Regions from separate parts of the Marinobacter flavimaris genome, predicted to be linked through region 2. Evidence: predicted binding sites of a transcription regulator. Region 2 holds the regulator's gene; each other region holds the start of a gene.

The links. Region 2 encodes FliA, which starts transcription of late flagellar genes. Its sites were predicted from a motif close to CTAAAGTTTNNNNNNNNNNNGCCGNTAA; they were not measured.
Region 1: the regulator FliA is predicted to act here: its motif matches at 7,594-7,621, upstream of ACGK9W_RS12895 (methyl-accepting chemotaxis protein).
Region 3: the regulator FliA is predicted to act here: its motif matches at 3,513-3,540, upstream of ACGK9W_RS06000 (methyl-accepting chemotaxis protein).

The regions. Positions count from the first base shown of each region.
Region 1 covers NZ_CP171359.1:2,719,804-2,729,594, forward strand. The annotation lists gene ACGK9W_RS12855 (histidine kinase) at 1-693, shown strand, start outside; gene narL (two-component system response regulator NarL) at 711-1,370, shown strand; gene ACGK9W_RS12865 (SCP2 domain-containing protein) at 1,439-1,930, shown strand; gene ACGK9W_RS12870 (bifunctional diguanylate cyclase/phosphodiesterase) at 1,941-3,929, opposite strand; gene ACGK9W_RS12875 (carboxymuconolactone decarboxylase family protein) at 4,715-5,041, shown strand; gene ACGK9W_RS12880 (DUF488 domain-containing protein) at 5,119-5,481, opposite strand; gene ACGK9W_RS12885 (U32 family peptidase) at 5,591-6,484, opposite strand; gene ACGK9W_RS12890 (peptidase U32 family protein) at 6,498-7,493, opposite strand; gene ACGK9W_RS12895 (methyl-accepting chemotaxis protein) at 7,852-9,405, shown strand; gene ACGK9W_RS12900 (EAL domain-containing protein) at 9,424-9,791, opposite strand, start outside.
Region 2 covers NZ_CP171359.1:1,960,500-1,970,290, forward strand. The annotation lists gene ACGK9W_RS09085 (chemotaxis protein CheA) at 1-2,060, opposite strand, end outside; gene ACGK9W_RS09090 (protein phosphatase CheZ) at 2,077-2,862, opposite strand; gene cheY (chemotaxis response regulator CheY) at 2,883-3,266, opposite strand; gene ACGK9W_RS09100 (RNA polymerase sigma factor FliA) at 3,429-4,172, opposite strand; gene ACGK9W_RS09105 (MinD/ParA family protein) at 4,204-5,016, opposite strand; gene flhF (flagellar biosynthesis protein FlhF) at 5,085-6,392, opposite strand; gene flhA (flagellar biosynthesis protein FlhA) at 6,453-8,633, opposite strand; gene upp (uracil phosphoribosyltransferase) at 8,852-9,490, shown strand; gene ACGK9W_RS09125 (uracil-xanthine permease family protein) at 9,493-9,791, shown strand, end outside.
Region 3 covers NZ_CP171359.1:1,296,708-1,306,498, forward strand. The annotation lists gene ACGK9W_RS05990 (IS1182 family transposase) at 1-191, opposite strand, end outside; gene ACGK9W_RS05995 (peptidoglycan-binding protein) at 480-1,358, opposite strand; gene ACGK9W_RS06000 (methyl-accepting chemotaxis protein) at 1,475-3,340, opposite strand; gene ACGK9W_RS06005 (ABC transporter substrate-binding protein) at 3,597-4,562, opposite strand; gene ACGK9W_RS06010 (protein kinase domain-containing protein) at 4,851-6,689, opposite strand; gene ACGK9W_RS06015 (dihydrolipoyllysine-residue acetyltransferase) at 6,699-8,309, opposite strand; partial or broken gene ACGK9W_RS06020 (alpha-ketoacid dehydrogenase subunit beta) at 8,336-9,313, opposite strand; gene ACGK9W_RS06025 (thiamine pyrophosphate-dependent dehydrogenase E1 component subunit alpha) at 9,315-9,791, opposite strand, start outside.

The DNA.
Region 1 (9,791 bases), 760 kb from region 2:
ACGGCCATTTTCCTGGAACGGCAGATTACCGAGGAGCAGCAGCAGACGCTTGCTGAAGAACGCACAGTGATCGCCCGGGAACTTCATGATTCCCTGGCACAGTCACTTTCATACCTGAAAATGCAGGTTGCCCGGTTGCGCCGCCTTAACATCGACGGCGAGCAACAAAAAACTCACGAGGCGATTCTCGACGAACTCAGTACCGGCCTGAACAGTGCCTATCGCCAGTTGCGGGAGCTGCTGGCGACGTTCAGGCTGAAGCTGGACACGCCGGATCTTGCTACTGCCCTGCAGAAGACCATTGAAGAATTTTCCGAGCGGCTGGGTAAGCCGGTTGGGCTGCAGTACAATCTGCCGCCCCAGACCCTGTCGCCAAATGAAGAGATCCATACCCTGCAGATTGTGAGGGAAGGCCTGGCCAACGCGGTCAAACACGCAGATGCCACGGACATAACCGTGGATGTTCTGTTCGAATCGCCACAAGTACGGGTGCGGATCCGGGATAATGGCAAGGGCCTGCCCGGTAGCGACCAGCCCGTCAATCATTATGGCCTGATCATCATGCAGGACCGCGCCCGGACCCTGGGCGGCAAGGTCGAAGTAAGCAACCGGGATGAAGGGGGTGTGGAAGTCACCCTGGGATTTGTTCCCAAAAGCCGAAACCTGATTCCCACAGAAGCATCAAATGCCTGACCAAAAGAGAGAACCCGATGTCTGAGTCACCCGCAAGTATTCTGTTGATCGACGATCACCCGCTTCTTCGCCAGGGCATCAAACAGTTGATCGATATGGAAGACGATATGAGCGTGGCCGGGGAGGCCAGTAACGCTGCCGACGGCATCCGGCTGGCCACCGAACTGGAGCCCGACCTGATCCTGATGGACCTGAACATGCCCGAAATGGACGGCATCGAAGCGCTCAGAAGACTTCGGGAACAGAACATCAGCTCCCGCATTGTGATGTTCACCGTGTCGGACCAGGAGGATGACGTGGTGGCGGCACTCCGGGCCGGTGCGGACGGCTACCTGCTGAAGGACATGGAACCGGAAGACATGATCAACCAGCTTCATCAGGCGGCGGTCGGCAAAATGGTGATCAGTGACCGATTGACTACCCTGCTGGCCGAGGCCCTGCGCTCCAACAAGCCCCAACAGGCATCACGCCCGGATTTCGACAGCCTGACACCGCGGGAGAAGGATATCTTGCGGCTGATTGCAGAGGGCCTTTCAAACAAGATGATTGGTCGCAAGCTCGACATCAGCGACGGCACCGTGAAAGTCCATGTGAAACACCTGCTGAAGAAACTGAACCTGCGCTCAAGGGTGGAAGTGGCCGTTTGGGCAGTGGAAGAAGGCCTCCACAAGGGCTGAGTTATATCAAATCGTTCCAGAGCACTTTGCTTTACTCTGTGCCGGTTACTGACCGCCCGGAGTAAAGCATGGCTTTTTCACTACCTTCCATTGCCTCCCTGAACTCTCCCCTGATTGGGCAAACGGTTTCCGTCCTTCGGGAGTACCTGCCCTCCCCCGCGCCCATGCTAGGCGCTATTGATCGCAGAATCCCGGTGCCCCTCAAGCAGCTGGCTGCAGAAGCGCCGCTGAATGGCATTTTTGCCCAGGCCATTGATGACGGAGAATTCGATGACTTCGAAGGCCGCCGGATTCGCCTAGAGGTGAACGGCGGACAACCCGGCATCACCATTGGCTTCTGGGCCGGCCGACTCCGGGTGATCGACGGCCCCGGGGAGGCAACCATCCGGGGCTCGCTGACCGCCTTCAGAACCCTGGCGGAACGTCGACAGGACCCCGACCAGCTGTTTTTCCAGAGGAGGCTGGTTATTGAAGGCGACACGGAGCTGGGCCTGGGCGTAAAAAACCTGCTGGATAGCCTGGAGTGGTGTCTCAGTCTGCGAAATCTATTGCGGCAATAGCTCTCTTGCGTTAGCGATGTTTTAGCCATTCGGGAAAGGGCCGCCAACTGGCAACCCATGCTGGCAGCTTTTCGGGCTCCATTGGCGGCGAGATGGCATAGCCCTGTGCGACCTCACAACCAAGCTCCAGCAAGATTTCACCCTGACGAACCGTCTCCACACCTTCCGCAATAAATTGTTTGCGAAATACCCGGGACAACTCGATAACACTCCGGAGTATCGAGTGGTTTTCCAGATCATTTTCGGCGCCAGAAACGAATTCCCTGTCGAGTTTCAGAGTTTCTACTGGCAGCTGTTTAAGATACGACAATGAAGAGTAGCCGGTTCCAAAATCATCGAGTGAGAAAACCACACCCAGAGCCTGGCACGCTGAGATGGTAGCCACGGCCTGCCCCAGATCACCCAGCGTTGCGGATTCAAGAATCTCAAGATCCAGTCGAGAGGGATTGATGTCCGGAAATTCCTTGAGAATATTTGTCAGGGTCTCAGGAAACGCCTCGGACTGCAGATGCAAGGCAGCAATGTTAACGCTCACCTTCAGTTCGAGGTTCTGCTGATCCCAACGTTGCATTTGCCGCAGCGATTCCCGCAGAACCCACTCCCCAACTGAGATGCTCAGATTGTGGTGTTCAATTGCCGGCAGAAACTTGCCCGGAGACATCAACCCTTTGTCCGGGTGTTGCCAGCGTATCAGCGCCTCAGCCCCGACGATCTCGCCCGTTCGCAGGTTAACTTTGGGCTGATACAGGAGCCGGAAATTGTTTCTGGTAAGGGCCTCACGGATTCCTGACAGAATTATCTCTCTGGCACGGTAACGGCCCTGTTCTTCAGCATCCAGATATAGCCAGTCGCCTTTCGCTTCGTGCTTGGCAAGGAACAGTGTCTGGTTCGCTTTGCGAAGCAAACTATCAGCATCCGAAACCGTCTGCTCCACGACAAACACGATACCGGCCGTGAATTCGACGATCACTTGCTGATCATTCAAATGAAAGGCCTGCAGGCCCGATAGGCGCAGAGCTTCGAGCGTGGATTCTATTTCGCTCGTATCTGGTAGTAGCAGTATAAACTCATCGCCCCCTGTTCGGGCGAGGCGGGCTCCCGACGGGATTGAATCAAGCCAACGTCGCGTGAGAAGCTTGAGGAAATAATCGGCGGTGTCTTCGCCGAGCGTGGCATTGATCATCACAAAATCATCAAGATCAATAGCAACCACAGCACCCGACCAGCCCGACCCACTCTGACCTATTCCTTGTAACTGCTTCCTGAGTGCTTGAACGATTCCATTTCTGTTTAACAAGCCTGTCAACGGATCCTCAAATGCGAGCGCTTCCAGTTGTATTTGATATTCGCTGGCCTGATTATCCAAGGCCTCCTTTATTTGCTCTTGCTGAAGACGGTGCAGTTCATCTTCGGTTCGCAGTCGCGCCATTTTTTCCCGCATCAACTGAATGGTGCTTGCAGACAATTTGCCATAGATTTCGAGCAGCGCGCTGACCAGCACAGAAATGGAACCGCTCAACTCGGAATCCACCTTCTCGCTCGCCTCTCCGACCGTTAGCCCCTGATCCATCGCCCGAATGGTAAGCGCCATACGTCGGTCTGATTCAAGAATATGAAAAGCCAGCCACTTGGTAAGATAGTCAAATAGCTCGGTCAGTTTTTCTTCGTGGGATCCAGGCCCTTGCTTGAGCATCTGAATTCGCGCAAAAAACATTTGGTGGTTGTCGTGGTGATTCTTGGCCATTTCCGAATCGCCCAGGGCGCGATCCCAGATCTGCTCTTCAAACTGGAAGTGATAGGATGCATAAGACAGCAGTTCGTCCATTACCCGATCTGCCGTCATTTCCGAAGCATCTGAGGCAAAATGCCACGCTAGTCGATTCAGAATCTCCACCAGGGCTTTATGCTGATCATCAATATCCCCAAACCCGGTCTCAAAATTCCTGTTCCAGGGAAAAATCTCGAAAGTCGTTGATCCGTCAAACTGTGATTTCGCCAACTGATATCACCTCTATCGAAAAGCCGGTAGTCACAGAATAGCGCAAGACGCAGACAACAACCTGCCGAATCGTTCAGCGCGACTAGTCAGTTAAGTCTGCACTTACCCATGATTAGGTGGACCTGTTATGGGTATCGCAACGACGCTGATAGTGGGCGAAAATTAAACAGCAAACTCTGGAACTCAATCTCGTTGAACCGATGAACAGCCTATCCCAAAACTCCCACAGGACGTTACAACCACCCACTTTGGTGGCTGACCGATTACAAACCCCACTCTGGGTTTTTGATATACAACATCTCAACATTGTCTGGGCCAATGCTGCTGGCGTGAGCCTCTGGGGCGCTCTGCTTTTGGCAGATGCTTTGCGAAAAAGGATTAAGGAAATGTCGTTTCCCCTGGTCGGCCATCAGACGATTAGTCTGGGGGTTGCTGAAGTTTCCCCCAATGAGCTGCCGTGCCAAGCTTTAATGCGAGCGGATATGGCGTTGTTCAAGGCCAAAGCCAATGGGCGGGACCGAGTAGAAGCCGCAGCCTAATCTCGCTGAACACTGGTAATTTCTCTGAAAAATTGCAAATAAGCCGCCAACACGAATAGTTGGTCGATTAGCATGTGCAAACTGACGCTATTGACGCCTGGATACGGCAGAGGCTGCATTATCTGAATGCATTTACCGATTCTATAATCCTGCAATGTCAGGTAAGGTTTTCGTTTAATATCAGAATCTCTTCACCGGTGAAACCGACCACGGAGGCTTGGCGGAACCCGCAAACGAGGCAATCAAATGAATAAACACGACAGCGAACTCCCCAAAACTTTCGTTGCCTTCAGCGAACGGTTTCCAGAGCTGCAACAAGCGCATAAACAGCTTGGTAAAGCCCTCGCCGATGCTGGCCCTCTGGATGAAAAAATGCGCGCTTTGGTAAAGCTCGGCGTTTGCGTTGGTGCGGGTCGCGAATCCGCGTTGAAGTCCCACATTCGTCGTAGTCTGGAACTGGGCCTCACACGTGAGGAAATCGAGCACGCGCTGGTGCTGGGCATGAATTCGATAGGCTTTCCGGCGACGGTTGCCGCTTGGCAGTGGGCTCAGGAAGCGCTCAGCCAGGAATAAGGTTCGCCGACAGACCAAGAAGGTGCGAGCGTTTTCAGCAATCTGGACGGCCCAACGGGCCGCCATTCTCCAATGATTCAGAGTTGGTCATTCAAAATATAATCCCGGAGCGCCACAGCATTGTTGTGCTCGGTATCCTTCGCAGCAAACACGAGCGTTATGCGGTCATGTTGCTCAAGCAGCTTCTTAAGTGCCTCAAGATCCTCGCTGGCATCACCTGATGTCAGCTCTTCAAGGTACCGCTCCCGAAACTCCGGCCATTTTTCGGGATCGTGACCGAACCACTTGCGCAGTTCAGTTGACGGCGCCAGACCCTTCAGCCAGTGAGCTATATCCGCATCTTCTTTGGCCACTCCCCGAGGCCAGATACGGTCAACAAGCAGCCGTGGGCCATCTGAGGTTGAGGGTTCTGCATAAGCGCGTTTCAGTCGGATATCCATAAGCGCATTCCTCCCGGATTTTCCAGAGAATAAAACTCGGGATATAGAGCAATCTCAGCAAACGACGCTAACAAAAACCAGCAAAAGTCGCAGGGGCGGTTTATCTATATCAAGTCGGGATCAGGTCCATCCCCGGCTTGCCATACCAGTACCCGTTGCACGGCGGTGCCTCCACCAGTTGCAGCGGGTCGGAGGCTGGTACTTCTCCCCGGCGGACCTGATCAAAGCGTCTGACCACCTCCTCCATGCCCTGATGTTCCGGGCTCAGGCGCACGGTGCTTACCCCCATACGCTCCATATCCGGCAACTCCCGCATCAGGTCGTAACGGGAGCCAGACAAGGTGGAAATGCCGTTGATGCGGAACAGCTCCTGGCTTTCCCGGGAGCGCAACTCCATGCCGTCCGGGTGCTGCAGGCAGCGGAACTCGCAGTTGTCTTTGGGCAGGTTGTAATGGCGGGCGGTAAAGCAACGGGAGGACCAGGCCAGGGGCAGGAAGCCCCAGGAAAACACCTCAGCGGGCAAATCCAGTTCCTCGCCTTTCAGCTCCTTGATGAGTTGCTCGAGGGTTTCCTTGCCCAGCTCCACTGGCAGATTCCAGCCCTGCAAGCCCTGCTTTGCCAGGATTTTCAGGGTAGCGGTATTGTAGATGTTCATGGACGGGCCGGTGACAAACGGAATCCTGTTCCGGATGGCCACCTGCAGGGCGCTCTGATCGTTGGCCTCTACCAGGAATTCATTCTGCTCACAGAACCGGCGCAGGCGACGCAAATCGGCCTCCGACTCAATCAGCGTGAGCGTGGAGAGCACCACATTCTTGCCACAGGCTTTCAGATCACGGGCCAGATCCAGCCAGTCATCCGGTTTCAGTTCCCGCCGGCGGGAACACACCACTTCGCCCAGATAGATGGTATCCACCGGCCACTCGGCGGCATTGACATAGAAATCGAAAACGGTCTGCCTGGACCAGAACCACAGGATCGGCCCCAAGGATAACTTCAGCATGGATGGTGAAACCTTATTTCCATTTGCGATGGTAGGCGCCCAGTGTGGTCAGGCCGCCCTCGGAAAGCCCCGCCAGCGTCTGCTGCCACTGAGGCTCAACAGTAAAGCCGTCGGTGCCGGCCTCAAGATTGTCCAGGGCATGGCGCCAGGTTCTGGCTACGTCTGCGATGTAGGCCGGGCTACGCTGACGACCTTCAATCTTCACGGCACTGATACCCAGTGCCTGAAGTTCTGGCAACAGGTCCAGGGTGTTCAGGCTCACCGGCTCCTCAATGGCGTGATAAACATGACCCTCAACCTCAAAGCGGCCTTTGCACAGAGTCGGGTAGCCGGCGGATTCGCCCTGGCCATAACGGTCAATCAGGACATTGTTGAGGCGGGATTCAAGCCCGTTCGGAGTCTCCTGCCAGCGGACCGCCTTGGCGGGAGAGCAGGCGCCACGGGTATTGGGGGACTCATCGGTCAGATAGGAAGACAGGTAGCAGCGGCCCTCGGCCATGATGCACAGACTACCGAAGGCAAACACTTCCAGTTCCACCGGGCTGTGTTTTGCCACACCACGAACCTGGTCCAGCGACAGAACCCGGGGCAGCACGGCCCGGCGGATATCGAAGTTATCCTTGTAGAAGGAGAGCGCTTCGTGGCTGGTGGCAGATCCTTGAACCGATAGATGCCGGGGGATTTGCGGATATCGGTTGGCGGCATAATCCAGCAGGCCCATGTCGGCCAGGATAATGGCGTCCACGCCGAGACTTGCGGCGCGGTCCACCGCCCCCTTCCATTGCTCCCAGCCATCCGGCTGCGGGTAGGTATTGATGGCACAGAAAACTCTCGCGCCCCGGAGATGGGCGTATTCAATGCCTTCGGCAGCACGCTTGTCGTTGAAGTTCAGGCCGGCAAACTGACGAGCGTTGGTACTATCTTTAAAGCCGAAATACACGGCGTTGGCGCCGTTATCAACGGCGGTTTTCAGGGCCGGGAGGCTGCCGGCCGGGCACACGAGTTCCATTGGCTTCTCCGCTTCTTTAGTGCAGACAAAACCCTAATGTCAGAGTCAGTCAATTGCCTTGACTTATGACATCACCAAGATCCATCCAACCATTTTTTTTATTTATTTTGCTGGTTTTCTGCCGTCAAACTATTTTATTACCTAATTTACTGTTATCGATGGCTTTTATATACCAATAAAATTCTTTTAAAACTTATTATTTTTACATCTTTTTAAACTTAGTTACCAATTGCACATAGATTTAGTCCTGATAAAGGTCTATCTATGCGCGGATGCGCGGATGCGCGGATGCGCGGATGCGCGGAAAACAGGCTACTCCCAACCACACCACTCCGCCCATCTCGAGGATTTTCCTTGTATGCGCAAAAATCTCCCAATTACCCAAAACGAAAAACACTTTCCAAAAAACCAAAAGCTTATTTCCTCCACCGATCTAAAAGGGAAGATCAAACACTGCAATAGCGCATTTGTAGAGGTTAGCGGGTTCAGTCGAGAGGAGCTGATTGGTCAGCCACACAATATCGTGCGGCACCCAGATATGCCGCCTGAAGCATACGAAAACATGTGGTCTCACCTCAAAGCCGGGCGCCCCTGGATGGGGCTTGTAAAGAATCGTTGCAAGAACGGGGATTTTTACTGGGTAAGCGCTTACGTAACCCCTATTACAGAGGGTGGCGAGGTGATTGGTTATGAGTCCGTTCGCTCATGTCCCGAGAGAAAAGATGTTGACCGTGCCGCTGAACTGTACGCTCGAATCCGCCGAGGCCAAAAGCTGGTCACGATTGTGGATCGTCTGCCCATCACCTATGTCGCTGCTGCGATTACTGCTGCAATTGCTATTGGTGCAGCTGCAATCGGTTATTCGACCGGCGCCCTGGGATTTTTGATTGTGGCCGTGTTCGGGAGTGCTCTCTGGAAGCAGATGTCAGAGAACCGTTTACAGACAGAGCTTCGGGAACTGCTTGGCGCCAGTTTCACCGATACGTTGGCCGCCAAGAGCTACACGGATGATCGTCCGGATAAGGGCCGGATTAAAGTAGCGGTTCTGGCCCAAAAGGCTCACCTTGATACCGTGCTAACACGAATTGAAGACTCGGCTGCACAGGTCAGTTCACGCTCAATGGCCGGCATGGAGATCGCGCAGGAGACACAGGAATCGCTGAACCGACAACAAGCGGAGACTGAGCAGGTTGCTGCCGCGGTTCATGAAATGTCGACAACCATTGCGGAGGTTTCCTCGAATGTGCAAACGACAGCGAACCGTGCTGAAGAATCCCGCAACCAGGCGGTGAAAGGACGCGCTGTTGTTGAAGCCACACGCACCGCCATTGAGCAACTCAAGGAGACGGTTGATGGCATACGAATGTCGGTATCCGAGCTGGCTGACCAGAGTCATAAGATTGCTTCTGCAGCCGGCCTCATTGAACAGATTGCCGATCAAACCAACTTGCTTGCTCTGAACGCGGCTATTGAAGCGGCCCGTGCCGGCGAACATGGCCGTGGCTTCGCCGTAGTGGCCGACGAGGTCAGAAACCTTGCCCGAAGGACGCAGGAGTCGACTCAGGAAATCCACAGCATCGTCGACAGCCTTCTCACTCGTTCGGAAAGGTCTGTATCCGTTGCAACTGCAGGCGCAGAGGCTGCCGACGTTGGCCTTAAAAAGATGCTCGATACAGAAAAGACTCTTGCCAATATTGGCGACGCGGTCAGCGAAATTGCTGACATGGCATTGCAGATGGCTGCTGCAGTGGAGGAACAAGCGCAGGTATCAGACCAGATCAACGCCCAGGTAGAGAACATCTCCGGCCTCGCCCAGCAAAACCTTTTGAAAGGTCAGGAATCAACCGATAGCGTCAAGGCGCTTGGGCAGATCGCAGCAGATCTGCACGAACTTGTTGTGCGCTTCAAGTGAGCACGCAGACGGGCTGGATCACTTCGTTCGACCTTTCAAGAACTCGCCACACTCCTCTGCGCTGAGCGGTTTGGCGAACAAATAGCCCTGACCGGAGTCGCAGGAAAGGGCTTTCAGAAATTGCTCTTGCTTAAATGTTTCTATTCCTTCAGCGATCACCTCGAGACCAAGCGTATGGCCCATCTGGATGATAGCTTTCGCAATGGCTCCACCTTGCCGGTCCTCTGGTAATACCCGCGTGAAAGATTGATCTATTTTTAAACGGAACAAGGGAAACTGTTTGAGATAACTCAGGCTGGAATAGCCCGTGCCAAAATCATCAATGGCCAACTTGATGCCGATCTGATCCAGCTCTTCCAGCTTCCTAAGAGCATCCTCGATACCGT
Region 2 (9,791 bases):
CCCTGGAGCGCTCGCCCGAGGGGCTTGATAACCACTTCTTCCTGACCAACCAGCTGGTCGACCACGAACCCGACCTGCTTGGTACCCATAGCCACAATGACAACATGGGCATTATCGGGCACCTCCTGACCAGCACCGCCACGAACCAGCCAGCGCTTGATATGGAATAGCGGGAAGACTTTATCCCGAACCACAATGCACTCGCGCCCATCGACGATGTTGGTCTTGGTCAGGTCCAGATGGAAAATCTCGACCACGTTGACCAGCGGCAACGCAAAGGATTGATCGCCCAGCATGATCATCAGGGTGGGCATGATGGCGAGCGTCAGCGGAACCTTGATGACAATGCGAGAGCCCTTGCCCAGCTCGGATTCGATGCTCAACTGGCCATTGAGCTGGCCAATCTTGGTTTTCACCACATCCATGCCGACGCCACGACCGGACACATCCGAAATCTGCTCCTTGGTGGAGAATCCGGCGGCAAAAATAAGGTTGTAACACTCCGAATTGGTCAGCCGGTCCGCGGCGTCCTGGTCGTAGATACCCTTTTCGACTGCTTTGCGGCGCAGGACCTCCGGATCCATGCCCGCGCCGTCATCCTCGATAAACAGCAGGATATGGTCCCCCTCCTGCTCGGCAGATAGGGTAACTGTGCCTTGGCGTGGCTTCCCGGCCTTCTCGCGGACTTCCGGAGCCTCGATCCCGTGGTCCACCGAATTCCGCACCAGGTGAACCAGCGGATCAGACAGCGCTTCAACCAGGTTCTTGTCCAGATCGGTTTCTTCGCCATGCATCACCAGGTTCACCTCTTTCTTGAGGTTTCTGGCGAGATCGCGCACAACGCGGGGGAACCTGCCGAACACCTTTTTGATCGGCTGCATACGGGTCTGCATGACGGCGGACTGGAGATCAGTCGTAACCACATCCAGGTTGGATACCGCCTTGTGCATGTGTTCGTCTTCACTTTCGGCACCCAGACGCTGCAAGCGGTTACGCACCAGCACCAGCTCACCCACCATATTCATGATGTCATCGAGCCGCTTGGTGTCGACACGAACCGTCGTTTCCGCGGCCGGAGCATTCTCGCGAGCAGGCATCGCCGGTGCGGCAGCGCCTTTGGCTTCCGGCTTCTCGGCCGGCTTCGATTTTTCGGGCTTTGACGTGTTTGCTTTCGGTGAAGCCGGCTCTTTTGAAGATGCAGGCTGTTTCGGCGCTGAGGGCTGTTTTGGAGCTGCAGGCTCTTTCGAGGCTGAAGGCTCTCCGCCCGCGGTCGGGCTTCCGCCCTTGCCGTGAAGATCGTCCAGCAGTTTCTCGAATTCGTCGTCGGTGATCAGGTCGTCGCCGCCAGCAGATCCGGCCTTGGCAGCCGGCTTTTCTTCTTTACCAGAAGCCTCTTCCTCGCCAGCTGGCGCACCGGCAAACTGACCTTTTCCGTGCAGTTGGTCCAGTAGCGCTTCGAATTCGTCGTCGGTTATTTCGTCGTCTCCAGAACTTTCCTGGTCACCGCCGGCCGATCCGGCGCTCGAAGCCGAGGAAACCTCCGCTGATTTCTCGTCCTGCAGTGCGTCCAGAAGCTGTTCGAACTCGTCGTCGGTGATGTCGCCACCGTCTTCTGCCGGTTCGCTCTCTTCCTGCTCAGGTTGAGCGGCAGCGGCCGGTGCCCCCTCGCCTTCAGGCTGGGCCAGGGCATCCAGACGGGCAATAAGTTCGTCCGGAGCCGGTGTCAGCTCCTCATGATTGCGGACCTGCTCAAACATGGCATTGACGTAGTCGAGTGCTTCTAGAACCACGTCCATCAGTTCGGAATCCACCTTGCGCTTGTGATTACGCAAGATGTCGAAAACGTTTTCCGCGGAATGGCAGCAGTTCACCAGCGCTTCAAGCTGAAGGAAGCCGGCTCCGCCTTTCACGGTATGGAAACCACGGAAGATGGCGTTGAGCAGATCACTGTCGTCAGGATGTCGCTCAAGATCTACCAACTGCTCTGACAGCTTTTCGAGGATCTCGCCGGCTTCTACGAGGAAGTCCTGCAAAATCTCTTCATCAGCATCAAACGCCATGCGTTACCCTCATTATTCAGAAACCGAGACTGGACAACAGGTCGTCTACGTCGTCCTGCCCCGAAACTACATCTTCACGCTCATCGGCCTTGATCTGGGGCCCGACGCCCTTCTCTGCAGACTCTTCTTTTTCTTCAATCTGGTGCACCGTGCCCGTGAGCTGGTCCACATGACTGGCCATCACCACCAGGCTGAGCATCTGCTCCTCAACCTCTTTCACAAGGGCGGTGACCTTCTGGATGACCTGACCTGTCAGATCCTGATAATCCTGAGCCAGCAGGATTTCCGACAGGTTGCTGTACATGGTGTCGGCATCGGTTGCCATGCTGACAAAAAAGCGATCAATCCGGCCGTACAGCTCGCGAAACTCAGCCGGCTGCATTTCCCGGCGACGCAGGCGCTGCCACTCATCACGCAACGCGGCGGCCTCGTCTCTGAGGGCATTGGCCACCGGCATGGTTTCCTCAACCAGGTCCATGGTCCGGTTGGCTGCTTCACCGGTCATCTGCACAACGTATTCGAGACGATCAGAGGCATCTGTCATCTTTGACAGTGCTTCCTGTTGCTCGGCGTTACGGGGATCAATCTGGAAGTTCCGGATTGCTTCGTGCAGGCTCCGCGTCAGCCGCCCTACCTCACGGTACAGACTCTGATCCCTGACTTCGCTGAGTTCATTGATCAGGGTCATGGCTTTGGCATAATCACCCGCATCAACACTCTCGGCCAGTTCCGCTGCCTGCCGCTGGAGCTTTTCCGTCACCTCCGGTTCAAGGCCCCGATGGTTCTTTTTGCTATCGCTCATGAGAGCCATCCGACCTCTGGTTACTGGATTCTTTCAAAGATTTTCTCAATCTTTTCCTTGAGCACGGCAGCGGTGAACGGCTTGACCACATACCCGTTTACGCCTGCCTGGGCAGCGGCAACGATCTGGTCGCGCTTGGCCTCAGCAGTTACCATCAATACCGGCAGGGTTTTCAGATTCTCGTCCGCCCGAACGGCCTTGAGCAGGTCGAAGCCTGACATGCCAGGCATGTTCCAGTCGGTCACCAGAAAATCGTATTTGCCGCTTTTGAGCATTGGCAGTGCCGTGTTGCCGTCGTCAGCTTCATCGGTGTTGGTGAAGCCAAGATCACGCAGCAGGTTCTTGATGATCCGTCGCATTGTGGAGAAGTCGTCCACAATGAGGATTTTCATGTTTTTGTCCAATGGGACCTCCAGTTAGTAACACCCGGAATTCGTTTGACCTTTGCGTTCAAAGTCTAGCAGGCCGCTGTTTTAACCGCTTATTGTCGGACCTTTGCTTCGGTTGTAAAGCATCGGTTACCAAAAACTACAGACTACCTCGTTGGCGACACAGACTGAACGCGGTCAGTTGTCCGATTCCTGACGCCAATCCGAGAGCCGTCCCCGAAGGCGCAGGGCTGCCTGGCTGTGAATCTGGCTTACCCTGCTCTCACTGACGCCGAGCACCGCGCCAATCTCCTTGAGGTTCAGTTCTTCCTGGTAGTAAAGGCTCAACACCAGCTTTTCCCGCTCCGGCAGGTCTTCAATCGCCTCAGCGAGGCTCCGCCGGAAGGCATCGGAGGACAACCCCTCAAGGGGATTATCCTGCGTCTCTGTCTGTTCTATCGGCAGCTCTCCGGATTCATTGAGCTCGTCGAGGCTAAAAAGTCGACCGCTGTTGGAATCGGAAAGGTAGGAGTGGTATTCGGGTAGCCCCATACCCAGCTCTTCGGCCACTTCCTGGTCGTGGGCTTCGCGGCCAAGTCTATCTTCAACGGCCTTGATGGCCTGGGAAATGCGACGGGCGTTGCGATGAACAGAACGTGGCACCCAGTCACCCTTGCGGATTTCGTCCACCATGGCGCCGCGAATACGGATACCGGCGTAAGTCTCGAAGGTAGCACCTTTGGTAGAACTGTAACGCTGGGCGGCCTCGAGCAGACCGATCATGCCGGCCTGCATCAGGTCTTCAAGCTGGACGGACGCCGGCAGGCGAGCCATCAGGTGAAGGGCAATTTTCTTGACCAGCGGCGCGTGCTGCTCAATGAGCTGAGCCGGCTTCTGCGCACTTGACTGGTTATAGATTCCGAGGTTTTTCGCCAATGTCATGTATCCGGTTTTTTGTTTGACTGGATCCGATTCAGACTTCGACGAGCCGCTCCACAAAAAATTCCAGATGCCCACGGGGCGAGGACGGCAACGGCCAGCTATCTACCTTGTCCGCCAGCGCCTTGATGGCCAGTGAAGCTTTCGCCCTGGGATAGGCGTCCAGCACCGCACGCTGCCGCTGAACCGCTTTCTTCACGGCCTCATCGTAGGGAACTATTCCTACGTATTGTAGTGCCACATCGAGGAAGCGCTCGGTGACCCGGGTCAGTTTTTCAAACAGATGCCGGCCTTCCTGCTCATTCCGAACCTGATTGGCAAGAATACGGAAGCGGTTGGTTCCATAATCACGGTTCATCAGCTTGATCAGGGCATAGGCATCGGTGATCGAGGTCGGCTCGTCGCAGACAACCAGCAGCAGCTCCTGAGACGCTCTCAGAAAACTGACCACTGACTCGGAAATCCCGGCGGCGGTATCAACGATCAGGACATCGATCTGATCACCCAGTTCGCTGAACGCATTAATCAGCCCGGCATGTTCCATGGGGCTGAGCTGGGTCATTCGTTGGGTACCGGAAGAGGCGGGGACAATCTTGATGCCACCGGGTCCATTCACCAGAACGTCCTTCAGATCACAATCGCCGGCCAGAACATCCTGGAGGTTGCGATTGGCAGTGATGCCCAGCAAGACGTCGATATTGGCCAGCCCCAGATCGGCGTCGAGCAGCACCACTCTCCGGCCTTTCTGCGCCAGGGCAATTCCGAGGTTCACCGACACGTTACTCTTGCCGACACCACCCTTTCCGCCGGAAACTGCAATCACCTGTACCGGATGTGCTCTGCTCATACTGTTTTTGGTCTCTCGCCACGTTTCGCCGGCTTTGTCTCCGACGCCTGCTGTCAATCTGTCCGGTCTCAGGCGTGCTCTTTCAGGCCCTCTGCGACCGCTTGCTGTTGCTGGAGTGTTTTCAGCCGATCCACGGCCAACCGCACCAGCGGAACGGCTTCTGCGTGGTGCAGGTCTTCAGGAATCTTCTGGCCGTCTGTGTAATAGGCTACCGGCAGACCGGTTTCCATCACAAACCCGAGAGACTCACCCAGCGTCAGGGCCTCGTCGATTTTGGTCATCACACAGCCCGCAAGATTTGCCATCTTATAGCAATGCCACACGGATTTCATGATGCGAGGCTGACTGGTTGCCGAGACCACCAGATGGGTTTTGATATTGTGATGGCTGCGAGCCAGTTCGGCCAGCTGTTCCTGATAGCCTTTGTCCGCACTGGTCAGTCCGGCGGTATCAATCAGCACCAGATGACGGTCTGACAGCTCGTCCAGAATATCGTCCAGACTGTGGCTCTCATCCACGACCCGAACCGGCACATTCAGGATCCGACCGAACACGAATAACTGCTCGTGCGCCGCCACCCGATAGCGATCCGTGGTAACCAGGGCCACGGAATCGGAACCATGCTTGAGCACGTAGCGAGCGGCGAGTTTTCCGATGGTGGTGGTTTTCCCGGACCCTGTCGGCCCCACCAACGCGTAGGCGCCGCCCTCATCCAGCCACTCCATGCGGGAGGTCCGGACCCCGGTACACAGTATTTTCAGGGACTGCTTCCAACCGTCTTCCAGACGCCCCGCCTTGTGACGACGGGAAATTGACCCCGCCAGATCACTGCCGAGGCCGAACTCCTGCAAGCGCTCGGCAAGCCTCTGCTGCACGGCGGTGGTCGCAGAAACCTCCGGCTCCGGTTGCGGCCGACGGCCCTGCATCATGTCTCTGAGCGAGCTGATCTCGGCCCGCATCTGCGCCAGCTCATCGGAATAGGCTTCCCTCGGCGCCTGTGGCAGAGGTTCAATATCACCAAAACCACCGCTCACCTCTTCCTGAATGGCAGCGAACGAACCGGCGTAGCTCGCGCCCTGCGATGCCCGCTTTTCCCGTACTTCACGGATGCGGTCCCGGGACCGGCTCAGCTCGTCCTCAAGACGCCTGTGCTGGTCGGCCTGCATCTCGGCCAAGCGGGACCCGTTGGTGGCTTCTTCTGCCTGGTTGCCCAGTCGCTGGCGCGCCATATTCTCGTCATAGTCCAGCGCCGTCACAATTTCGACACCGCCGTCGACCCGACGATTGGAAAGGATCACGGCGTCCGGCCCCATCTGTTCACTGACCTGCTTGAGCGCCTCTGCCATGGTCTGAGCAAAAAACCGTTTTACTTTCATGATGCCTCTTCCTCCACCGGCAACGCCGTGCCGGCGCTGTCCGCTCTGTCATCCGCGCCGTTACTGGCCAACGGACGCCACGATCGTAATCTGTTTGTTATCCGGAATTTCCTGGTACGAGAGCACATGCAGGCGCTCTACCCCATAACTGGCAAACTTCGCCAGTACCGGCCTCAGGGGCCCGGAAACCAGCAGAATGGCCGGCTTGCCGAGCATCTCCTGGCGCTGAACACTCTCCTGCAGGGAGCGCTGGAGCTTTTCAACCATATTCGGCTCCAGAACCAGGCCAATATCTTCCTGACCGCCGGATTGTTGACTCTGCTGAACTGACTTTAGCAATAACTGTTCCAGATCCGGGTCCAGGGTGATGACCGGTATCTCCGATTCGTTGCCGCAGATGCTCTGAACAATCATCCGGCGCAGGGACTGCCGGGCTACGGTGGTCAGCAGCTTCGGATCCTGGCTCTTCGGATGCACGTTCACGATGGCCTCGGCAATGGACCGCATATCCCGGATCGGCACTTCCTCCTTCAGGAGGTTCTGCAGTACTTTCAGCAGCAGACTGATGGAAACGGTGGTGGGCACCAGTTCCTCGGCCAGCTTCGGAGAAATCTTCTCCAGCTGATCCAGCCACTTCTGGACTTCCTCATGGCCCAGCAGTTCGTGGGCGTGTTTCTGCAGCACCTGGTTCAGATGGGTGGCGACCACCGTACTGGCATCAACCACGGTATAGCCGAGCGTCTGGGCCTGGTCTTTCTTGTCCGGCTCAATCCAGCTGGCATCCAGACCGAACGCCGGATCCTTGCCTTCAATGCCCTCTATCTTTCCGAATACCTGACCCGGGTCGATGGCCAGTTCGCGGTCCGGATGGATTTCCGCCTCGGCAATGGTCACCCCCATCAGGGTGATGCGGTAGACGTTGGGCATCAGATCCAGATTGTCGCGAATATGGACCGAAGGCATCAGGAAGCCCAGATCCTGGGACAGCTTTTTACGAACCCCCTTGATGCGGCTGAGCAACTGGCCACCCTGGGACTTGTCGACCAGCGGAATCAGCCGGTAACCCACTTCCAGACCGACGATATCGACGGTGGACACGTCGTCCCAGCCCAGCTCCTTGGTCTCTCCGGGTGCCGGCAGCTGACGACCCTGATCGCCACCAGCGTCACCGCCCGGCGGCAGATCCCGACCCGCCGGCCGTGGAGCCGCCCCGCCCGCGCCCCTAGTCGGGAATGCGCCATCTTCTTCGACGGTCTGTCTCTGGTGCTTCCAGATATACCAGGCAGCGCCGGCGGCCAGTGCACCCAGACCCAGGAAGGCCACGTGGGGCATTCCGGGAATCAGACCGAGAATGATCAGGATAGCGGCGGCAATGGACAGCGCCTTGGGCGCACTGAACATTTGCTGGAGGATCTGGCCGCCCATGTCCTGGCTGGAGGTAACCCGCGTTACCATGATTGCAGCAGACGTGGACAGCAGCAGCGAGGGAATCTGTGCCACCAGGCCGTCGCCAATGGTCAGCAGCGCATATCGCTCCATGGCCAGCCCGAAATCCAGGCCGTGCTGCAGCATACCAATGGCAATACCGCCAATGATGTTGATCGCAAGAATCAGCAGGCCGGCAATGGCGTCGCCTTTCACAAACTTGGACGCACCGTCCATGGAGCCGTAGAAATCCGCTTCCTGGGCGATTTCGGCACGACGATGCTTGGCTTCGTCCTGATTGATCAGGCCGGCGTTCAGGTCCGCATCAATGGCCATCTGTTTGCCGGGCATGGCATCCAGGGTAAAACGGGCACTCACCTCGGACACCCGGCCGGCGCCCTTGGTCACCACCAGGAAGTTGATGATCATCAGGATCGCAAACACCACCAGACCCACAGCATAGTTACCACCGATCAGTACCGCACCGAAGGATTCAATCACCTTACCGGCGGCATCGCCGCCTTCGTGGCCGTTCAGCAGAACAATCCGGGTAGACGCCACGTTCAGGGCGAGACGCAGAAGTGTGGCTACCAGCAGGACTGTCGGGAAGGACGCAAACTCCATCGGCCGCAGGGCGTAGACACACACCAGCAGAATGACAATGGACAGGGTGATGTTGAAAGTAAAGAACACGTCCAGGAGGAACGCCGGCATGGGCAGAATCATCATGCCCAGCAAGCCCATCAGCATGATTGGTATGCCCAGGTTGCCCCGCGTCAGGGTTTTGACGTTATTGAGGACTAAAGCTCTGTCCATGCCGGATACTTCTCCGATTGGCCGTGCCTGCAGGCGTTTTGAAGGTCGAAAATCTGACACCGGAGCGTCGTTTGGAAGGGTTATCGCAAGATCCGTACCAGCCCTTAGTGGATTTCACGGAACCGGCCATTTGCGGCCTGACTCCCCTTGCCAGATGCGGTATCCTTGCGCCATTTGATCGCGACGCCAAAATTCCAACCAGACACACAGGTGACCCCATGCCAATCCACGAGGTAAAACACCCTCTGATCCGCCACAAGCTCGGCATCATGCGCCGTGCGGATATCAGCACCAAGAATTTCCGGGAGCTGGCACAGGAAGTCGGTGCACTCCTGACCTACGAGGCCACCAAAGACTTCAATCTGCAGGAAAAGACCATCGAAGGCTGGGCAGGGCCGGTTAACGTGGAACAGATTCACGGCAAGAAGGTCACCATCGTGCCGATCCTGCGGGCCGGCCTTGGCATGCTTGACGGTGTCCTCAGCCTGATTCCGGTGGCCCGGGTCAGTGTTGTCGGCCAGATCCGCAACGAGGAAACCCTCGAGGCCAGCACCTACCTTGAAAAGCTGGTGGGCGAACTGGACCAGCGTATGGCCATGATTGTCGATCCGATGCTCGCCACCGGCGGCTCAATGATCTCCACCATTGACCTGCTCAAGAAGGCCGGCAGCACCGAGATCCGGGCCCTGGTGCTGGTTGCCGCGCCCGAAGGTGTTGAAAAGGTTCTGGAAAAACATCCGGACGTGTCTATCTACACCGCCTCCGTTGATGAGCGCCTCAACGACAAAGGCTACATCCTTCCGGGTCTCGGCGATGCCGGCGACAAAATCTTCGGCACCAAGCAAAAGGACGTTTAAGAATGCAGGACCATACCAACGACCCGGTCTGGAAACAGGCCATTGCTGGCTCCCAGATGCTGCTGGTGGCGTTCGGCGCGCTGGTTCTGATGCCACTGATTACCGGGCTGGATCCCAACGTGGCCCTGTTCACCGCCGGCCTGGGCACCCTGATCTTTCACGTGGTGACCGGCGGTCAGATCCCGATTTTCCTCGCGTCGTCCTTCGCCTTTATTGCCCCCGTGATTGCCTCCAAAGGCAAGTTCGGCATGGAAGAGACACTCGGCGGCCTGATGGCAGCGGGTATTCTCTATATTTTCCT
Region 3 (9,791 bases), 660 kb from region 2:
ATCATTCGTGGATCGAAGGGCGAGTTGCGTCGGCCGTTGCCTTCGTAGCGGGCATAAAACGCGCTTAAATCCAGCTCCTCGACGACATCACTGACAAAATAGGCCAGATGCCCCTCAGGCAGCCACTCGTTCAGGCTCGGGGGAAGAAGCAGTTCCTGGCCAGGCGAATACGGGCGGAAAGTGGTTCCCATCAGTCATCCTGTTGCTGAAGAATTTTGATCTATTGTGCCAGAATGTAGCTTCTGCCGCGCAGACTCCTAGACTCCTCCGTAAGCCTCAAGCGTTCAGATACAGAGCCTGATAAAGACATTGCCAATGCCCGCAGCGAAGCCTTTGAGATCGTCTCAGACTCCGGTGAAACCGTAGGCTTTGTGAAGGCCTGGGAAGATGACCCGAGTTTCCGCGGATACGTCCACTTCGATTCCGACGGCAACGTGATTGACTGGAAAGTCTTTAAAGACCGGTTGCAGAGTTGACGCTCAGACCAGCCAGCCAAAAAAGAAATCGAACAAGACGCTGAAAAACCCGCCGCCGGTGCTCTGAGAATTATCGGCAACCGCGGAATTTTTCGATGCAGTGTTTTCTCCTTCGACTGGCTGGGCTTTCTTCATTTCCGTTGCTTTCGGTTCGGTAGGGCCCGCACTGGTGGGCTCTGAAGGGAGCTGGGCCAGCACCGGGGCTGGTTCTTTGGTGGCTTCTGGTGAAGTTTCCTCGGCGACCGCAGGTTCCGGCACGGGAGCTGGAGCTGAAATGGGAGCAGGGGGCTCTGAAGCTACCGGTTCGGGTGTTGTCGGGGCTGCTTCCGCCACTTTTTCTTGTGCCTTCACTTCAGGTTTTTTCGAAGTTCCCTCAGTATCTATCTGGTTTTCATCAGGTTCGGCATCGAGCGAAGTTGTTGGCTCGCCCTGTTCGGAAGATTTTTGAATGGGGGCCGGGGTAGGTTCTGGCGAAGGCTTTGGTTCAGCCCTGGCAATGGTCGGGGTATTGGGCGCGGGCTCGGGGAGGGACAAACCGAGCTGTGCCAATGACGCCTTTCGACTGCCGACTGAATTTGCAGTGATGGTTGCGCTGGATGTTTTGGTCACGCCGAGCGCTTTCAGTGTTGCCGTATCCAGGTTGCCGTTGGTTTGGAGCCCATTTTGAGCTTGATAGGCGCGTATGGCAGCTCGGAGTTGCTCATCAATCCAGCCATCCGCGCGTCCGATGTCATGACCGGCACCGTAAAGAGCATTTTCGGCGGCGAAAATGACTTTTTCGGGTTCGGCGGCTTGGGCAGTGCCGAGGCAGGCAGCCGCTGTCAGCATGGCAATGACAGGGCCGCGAACGCCTTGCCTCTTGGGTGATTGAGAGCGCGTCATGGCGGGATACCTCCGGGCAGTCCGTTTCCGGTTACATTGTGTAACTTGAAACCCAAAGGTATCAGGTAATCATCTGCGCTCTCGTGAATTGGTTAACATCTGCAACCATTGTCTGTTCAGGATTCACTGGCCCTGAAGCGTCGCACGAGCGTATTCAATTCATCAGCCATGTTCGCCAGAGAGCGGCTTGAGTGATTCACCTGGGAAATGTCTCCGGCCAGTTCCTCAATTGCGCCACTGCTTATTTCCACGTTCTGGGTCATCTCCGCGGCGGTCGCTCTCTGCTGCTCGGTTGCACTCGCAATCTGGGTGGTCATTTCAACGATGCTGTTGACCGCCGCGAGAATATCCGTCAAGGCTTCGCCCGACTTGCTTGCCTCCTCGCTGGCCTCTTCGGCCATCTGCTTGGCCTTGCTCATGTCCACTACTGCGCCGGCCGCGCCACTCTGGAGCTGGGACACAATCCGCTCGATATCGACGGTCGATTCCTGAACGCGCTTGGCCAGTCCTCGAACTTCATCGGCAACCACGGCAAATCCCCGCCCGGCGTCACCGGCTCGAGCCGCCTCAATGGCGGCATTTAGCGCCAGAAGGTTCGTTTGCTCAGCAATGCTCTGGATAACAGCCAGCACATTGCCGATTTCGGCCGATTCGTTCTCCAGTTGTTGGATCCGGGTAGACCCTTTCTCAACCTGATTGGCGAGGTTGGTAACCGCCCGAATGGCTGAGCCAACGGTTTCCTGTCCGGAATCCGCAAGCGATGAGGCCTTACGGGCCGATTCGTCAGTTTCGCTGGTGTTCGAGGCGATCTCTTCGGAGGTGGACACCATTTCCTGCATGGCGGCAGACACCTGCGTGATCTGGTCGCGCTGTTGCTCCGAATTGGCGGTTGTACGCTCTGTGATGCCGGAGAGTGATTCGGACTCGCCTGTCAGTTGGCGAGACGCCGTCACAATTCGGGAAATCGTTTCCTCGAGCGTTTGCAGGAAGGTGTTGACTGCGTCGATGAAGTCACCGATTTCGTCTGGGCGACCCGGGGTCAGCCTGGTGGACAAGTCGCCGTTATTGTTGGCGATGTCGTCGAGGTAGCCCAGAATTTCTGTTTTCGCACGCTTCACGCTTGAGCCCATCAAGCGACTCATCAATACCGCAACGATCAATCCGAGAACCGCAGAAGCCACAAATGCGATGAGCGTGAATTTGAGTGCAAGATCAGTGGCAGCCGTTGCCTCATCCGCTTCCATCTCGAGAGACGCGAAAATACTGGCCTCCAACTCGCGCGCCATGCGGGCGATTTCGGGCCCGAGTACATCGAGTCGGTCTGCCTTGACGCTGACGACGATATTCTGCTGTTCCACCATTCTCTGAACTGCAGCCTGATAGTTTGCCAGCTCTTCGACAACGGTTTGCATGTACACCTGCACAAAGTCCGGGCCATTTTCAGGTTGCAGCAGCTCCAGTGCATCGGTCAGGTCTTCGATGGCCCAACCGAGAGCCTTGCGGGAATCCTCATCGCCGTTGGTCAGGTAGCGTTGGGCGGTCAATTGCATGACCATGGCATCGTTCAGCAGTTGCTCGAGGCCGGCCCTCAAATCGCTTTCGGGTTCCCTGTTGGCAACCCCGTTAAGGGCCATCCGCAATGCCTTGGTGGCATTTGGACCGTATACGTCCAGCTCATCCTTGATAATTTTCAGGACCTGGCGTTTGGCCGGAACCAGCTCGTTCCGGAATGCCTTGATGTATTCATCGGTGGTGGTCTTGATCCGATCCACCAGTTTGGCCGCACCAGGGTCCTGGATGTTCTCCTGCGCTCTCGCCATCACCTCATTGAACTCGGCTTCTAGCTCGCCGAAGTGGGCAAGGGTTTCTTCATCGCCAGTGGTGAAATAGTCGAAAACACGCAGGCGCATCCGATAGACGCTGATGACCGATTCGGTCCCAATAGAGGTGTCCGGTGCCAAGTCCCTGGCGACGGTGTTCATTCGACGGTCTAGTTCCTGGAATTCATAAACACTGAAAAAAGTTACCGAGGCAAAGAGCAAAAGAATGAATACCGGCGCAATCAACAGTTTCCCTGGGACACCCAATTTACGCTCTATAGATGAGAGGACAGAGGAAGCCAAAACGTCATCCTTCAGTAAGTTGTTTTAGTGATTATCGGCAGCGCTACTGAAACCTGAAGCCTTAAGGCCGGTGTTTCATTTGGGCGCAGCCGTCTCTGGTTGAGCGGCGCCCCGGTTACTCGACAAAGTTGGCCTGGCTCGCAATCATGGGGGAGAGATCAAGATTCCAGTGTTCAAGGCCGCTCGCACTGTACACGTAATGCCCACTTAGGGATTTAAGCTGCGGTATCTGATCGGGTCTCATGCCATTGAGGATCAACGAGGCCAGCCTGGCTGCGGTGAGCCCCTCTTGTTTGGCCGAGATAGTGAATCCGCCGATGCTTTGTTCTTCGCCAACAAAGATATCCCAGAATGAAAACAGTGGGAGCTGAGCCCGATAAAATGCTTCCTTCAGCAGATCGTAGGGTATGACGTACTCGCCATCTTTGTCACGGATGGTGTGGTGGGTGCCCAACACAACAGCATCATAACGTTCGTGGGCATTTACGACCGTGTCCAACCAGGTGTCCCTGTCGTTGGTCAGAACGATGTCCAGTTCGGAACCGTAGATCGTGGCCTGGCGCTTGTCACCAAAGTATTCGTTCACCGCATTACGCATGGTAGGTGAGTCATCCATCAGAACCAGGAAACGCTCTTTCTGCCGGAGTATCTTTCTCAGGTGACGGATACTCTCGGAGAAGAACGGGCGTTCGAGGATGCCAGTGACCAGCGGGTGTTCAAGGGTAGGGTGCTGAACGGGGCCACCATTCACACCAAGAAAGACCACGGGAATCTTTTGGGCGACCAGGTGGTCAGCCATCAACGTAAAGGCGTTGTCATCACCCAGAATGGCAACGTCGGGATTAACGTTTGCAATTTTGCTCTGGATTTCAGCCACTTTCTGTGGCCATTCCGGTTTCGACAGGCGCTTGGTGTCGAGTTCGAACACGTGAAGGTCGTGATCCTGCCCGAGCACGGACCGGACCGCGTCGATATAGTCCGCGTCCCATTTGTACTCGAGGTGGTAACTCTGGATGACGACGACGGTTTTGCCAAAACACAGGGGACTGACCAGCAAAAGAGCCAGGAAGAGTAAACGCATAGTTGTTCCTTATTATTGTCCGAGCAAGGTTGAAAAACCGAATACTTAACGATTTGTTCTTCAGGCAGTTTTTATAATTGTGACCGGCTTGAATACAGAAACCGTGCCAGTTAGCCAACTCACTGAAAATAAGAGTTTTTTAATGATATGGAGGGTTTGCTTTCCCGTTTTTAGCGTGAAGTGTCCGGTGTACTGGACAGTTGGCGGCGTGCTGGGCTGAATGTGTTTGATTTGCCGGACAATTGCGTCCGAAAAATCGGACATGGAAAAGCGAGTCTGGGCCGAGGTTTACGCGATCTCGGTCCTTGGATTGCGTGGGTAATACCGCTCAGGGAGGCGTTCGATGTGAGGGAAGAAGCGGGTGTCCTTGTAGGGCATCTTCGTGAACCCGGAAACGCCCAGGCCGGTAATCTGCTCCACCGATGACAGGATTACGTCCAACAATCGGCGGAACTCCTGTTCCCGGTCCGGATCAAGTAGCCGATAGTGGCTGTGGATTTTAAGATGGCGGGGCAGGGCTTCGAAGATGATCATGCCAGTGTGGTGAATAGCGTTGAGTTCTTCGAGGGCGTGAATAATGGTGTCGGGTAACACCAGGAATTCCTCCGGGTCCGGGCCGTCCTCGAAGTAAGAGTGGACCCGGCTTTCGTCTTCAACCTCAGGCGCGGGGCTTACCTCGTAGTGCAATTTCATATCGGGTGATACAACAAAGGGGTGGGTTGGTTCATCGCGATCAACGTGCAAGGTATTGCGGGCGTTGAACAGACAGCTTTTGAAAATCCCCTTGCGGTAAATGGCCTGGGCCAGGAAAACCATATTGTTGACGGCCTGCACAAACGCCGACTTCAAGGCAGGATCGTGCAGATTCAGGGAAGTGTCGATGTAGATGCCATCGGTTTCCCAGCGCACGGCCAGTCCACCTTCCACCGGGTAGCGCCCGAGCCGGCTCACGGCTGCCAGAAACGCCTTTTCGGTTTCGCCCATGCCCTGCATGAAATTCTTGTAGTAGCGGTCCAGCTGTACGTCATTGACGTCGTTGAGGGTTTCCGGTGCGCCTTCCTCCCTGAGAAAGGATTTACGCGAGCTGTAAACCACGGTGTCAATTTCCTGGTCAGAGGCACGCACCCACACGGGTACCTGGGCCGCGACCGGGGTTTCCGGCAGATCGATCATCACCGTGCGGGCCATACGCGGCATCTCTGTCAGATAGTAATCGCCGGCCTTACGGCGAGTTTCCGGATCCGGTGACAGCATGCCATCCAGCATGCGCGCGAATTCCATGGGCAGGCCCAGTGAGGTGGCCGGGATGGCCCGATGGCCAAAGCGGCAGGATTGGGCTGACGCCAGGGCATAGAGCGTGCCGGCTGCTCCCTGTTCATCGAAACGGGGAGACGACAGCCCGCCGTTGAGCTGTTCCTCGCCGATAAAATACACATCCCCGAGCCGTGCGTTTGTTTGCTGGAGGTTGTCGGACATCAGCTCCATCACGTTGGCGGTGATGAATTGCTGGTTGGCGTCCAACTGAGCAAACACGGAAGAGCCCCAGTCAATCAGGGCAATGTTTTCGGTGCTGGCGTCGAAGACCAGATTGGAAGGTTTGATGTCGCCATGAACGATTGGTCTGCCAGCCGGTCCATTTTCACGGCGAAGGTTTCGCAGGGTGTCGGCCAGCTGGTCCGCGATGCGCATGATGAGCCGTGGTTTCAGACGACCATCACGCAGGGAAACCTCTTCCAGATTTAATCCGGCAGCACGCTCCATCACCAGAATCGGCTGGTTATTGGCTCTTTGGTAGGAAATCAGCCGTGGCACCCTGGGATGGCGGACCTGCTCCAGAATGTAGGCTTCATCTTCAAGCCGGTCCTGAAGATGCCGAGGCAGGTTGATGCGGGTGAATTTGAAAACATGTTCCGGGCCCCCGGCTGCGGTGCCGGGCAGACGGCCTGAGAATACAAAGCCGTAAGCACCCTTGCCAATCAGCTCTATGTTCTGGTAGCCGAGTTGGCGGAGCTGGGCGGCGCAGAGCGCCACCCAGTCTTTGAGCTTTTTGGCATCATCATGGCTGAGCAGGTAGATCGACTGCTCTTCGGGTATGTAGAACTGCTGCAGTTGCGTCTTCTGCGCCATGATGAAACGTCAGCCCATATGCAGGAGCATGGTTTGGGGCGATTCGAGGTAGCCCTTCCAGCGGTTGCAGAACCGGGCGATGGTGCCGCCGTCGATAATGCGATGGTCGCCGGCCCAGCTCACGGTCATGATGGCGCGCTCCACCACCTGGCCGTTGGCGTCAAACCGGGGCAGTTTCTGGGTGCGCCCAAGGGCAACGATGGCCACTTCCGGCGCGTTGATAATTGGCGCGGTGTAAGTTCCGCCCAATGCGCCAATGTTGGAGATCGTAATGGTGCCGCCCTTGAGGTCTTCCTGGCTGACGCGGCCAGATCGGGCTGCCTCGGTCAGGCGCGCAACCTCGTCGGCAATGCCCAACAACGAGAGGCTTTCCACGCCTTTGATGTTCGGCACCGTCAGGCCGGCTTTGCCATCCACCGCCATACCGATATTGCACTGGGGCAGGTAGTGAATCTCCGTGACGTCATCGTTGAGCTGGCTGTTGAGAACCGGGAATTCCTGAACCGCCAGGGCCATGGCCTTCATGAAGAAGGGCATGAGCGTCAGCCTTGAGCCCCGCGCTTCTGCCTCCGGTTTCAGTTGTTCCCGCAGCTTGAGCAAATCGGTGACATCAATATCCTCGCTGTAGATAAAGTGAGGAATGGTGGTGGCCGATTTGACCATGCTTTTCGCCATCGCAGCTTTTATTCCGCGGATGGGTTCGACTCGCGCTTCCTGTTCGGCGGCAGGCACCCTGCGGGCACTGCTGGTGGTGGCAGTTTGCGCATCGTCGGCGGGAGCCTGGTTCTGTGCCTGGACGTGGGCCTGTTTCGGGCCTTCCTCGATATGAGCCAGTACATCGGCTTTCAGAACACGGCCATCTTTGCCGGATCCCTGAATATCCGAGAGGTTGAGCTCATGCTCCCGAACCAGACGGCGAACGGCAGGGCTGGCCGGAATACGCTGTCGGCTGGCCGTAGCGACAGGCGAGGCTGTCGCGGTTGAGAGTTGAACCGCGGGCTCCGGTTTGGTTCTAGCTTCCTCCGGCTCTTCACGATCCCGGGGAATGAACGCAAACAGCGGGGCATGAACCTTGGCCATAGCCTGCTGTTGATGGTAAAGCTTGGTCACACGCCCGGCTTTGGGTGCGGTAATCTCGACCATGGCCTTGTCGGTCATAACGTCCACAACAGGCTGGTCTTCCTCGATTTCGTCACCTTCGGCAACGCGCCATTCCACCACCTCGCACTCAACGATGCCTTCGCCGATATCCGGCAGGATAAAGTCTTCGGTGGCGTTATCGTCCGATTCGGCGCCGGAGGCCGGCTGTTTTTCCGCCTCGGGAGCCGGCTTTGCTTCGGCAGGCTCCGGAGAACTGGCCGCCGGCGCCTGGCCATCGCTTTCGCTCTCATCCACCAGCTCAAACAGCGGGGCGTGGACCTTGGCGATATCGCCTTCCTTGTAATAAAGGCGGGTCACACGGCCCTTGTAGGGTGCCGGAATTTCCACCAGGGCCTTGTCGGTCATTACCTCGGCCACTGGCTGATCTTCCTCGATGACATCGCCTTCGCTCACCAGCCATTTGACCAGTTCACATTCCACGATACCTTCGCCGATATCGGGCAGTATAAAATCACTCATAGTCGCTCTCCTGTCCTGATATCAGCCTAGAATTCAACGCTCGCCCTGATGGCCTCGTAGACCTTCAGGTGGTTGGGTAGGTGCTCTTTTTCCAGCACCAGCGGGAAGGGGGTGTCCATCCCGGTTACCCGAGCGATCGGAGACTCCAGATACAGGAAACAGCGCTCCTGAATCGTGGCGGCGATTTCACCGGCGAATCCGCCGGTCAGGGGAGCTTCGTGGGTGACCACCAGCCTTCCGGTCTTGAACACGGAGTTGGCGACGGTTTCCACATCCCAGGGCAAAATGGTCCTGAGGTCGATGACCTCACAGGAAATGCCATCTTTCTCGGCCCGTTCCACGGCCTGATCAATCACTTCCATCTGGGCGCCCCAGCCCAGAATCGTTACATCCGTGCCTTCCTTGGTGACTTCGGCCTCGCCCAGAGGCAGGCGGTAGTCTTCATCTGGCACCTCACCCACCGAGGCCCGGTACAGGCGCTTGGGCTCGAAGAACAGGGTAGGGTTGGGATCGTGGATAGCTGCGAGCAACAGCCCTTTGGCCTGATGCGGGTTGCGCGGCACCACGATTTTCAAACCCGGGGTGTGGGCAAAGTAGGCTTACGGTGATTGTGAGTGATACAGGCCGCCGGCAATGCCGCCGCCGTAAGGCGCGCGAATGGTCAGCCCACCCACGTCGAACAGGTTGCCTGAACGATAGCGGAACTTGGCGGATTCGTTCACGATCTGATCGAATGCCGGGAAGATATAGTCGGCAAACTGGATCTCGGCCACCGGCACCGACCCTTGGGCCGCAAGGCCGTTGGCAAACCCGATGATGCCTTGCTCTACTAGAGGCGTGTTGAAGCAGCGGGCCTTGCCGTATTTCTGTTGCAGGTTGCTGGTGGCACGGAAAACACCGCCAAAGACGCCGACATCCTCACCGAAACACAGCACTCGCTCGTTTTCCGCCATTGCGGTGTCGAGGGCATTGTTGATGGCCTGGAGCATATTCATCTTGGTCATCTCAGGCCCCTCCCTTGGCGTGTTCGGCACTCTTCGGGTATTCGTCCGGGTACCGGCGGATATGCGCCTTTAGTTTGTCGAACTGCTCAGCCAGGGCAGGTGGCACCTCGTCGTAGACATCGCTCACCAATGATTCAAGCGGCGGTGGTGGCCGTTTCTGGGCTCGCTTCATGGTTTCGAGCACTTCCCGGCGCATGTTTTCCTGGAGCTGCTTTTCGTCGTCCTCGCTCCACCATTTCTTGCTTTCCAGCCAGAGGCGCATACGCAGAATCGGATCTTTCTCGCGCCACACGGCTTCTTCATCCTTGCTCCGGTAGCCGGATGGATCGTCGGAGGAGGAGTGGGCAGCCAGGCGATAACTCATGGCCTCAATCAATACGGGGCGGTTGTGTTCCACGGCGAGCTTTCGGGCCTCCTGCGTGGCCTGATACATCGCAAGAATGTCGTTCCCATCCACCCGGATCACGTCCATCTTGTA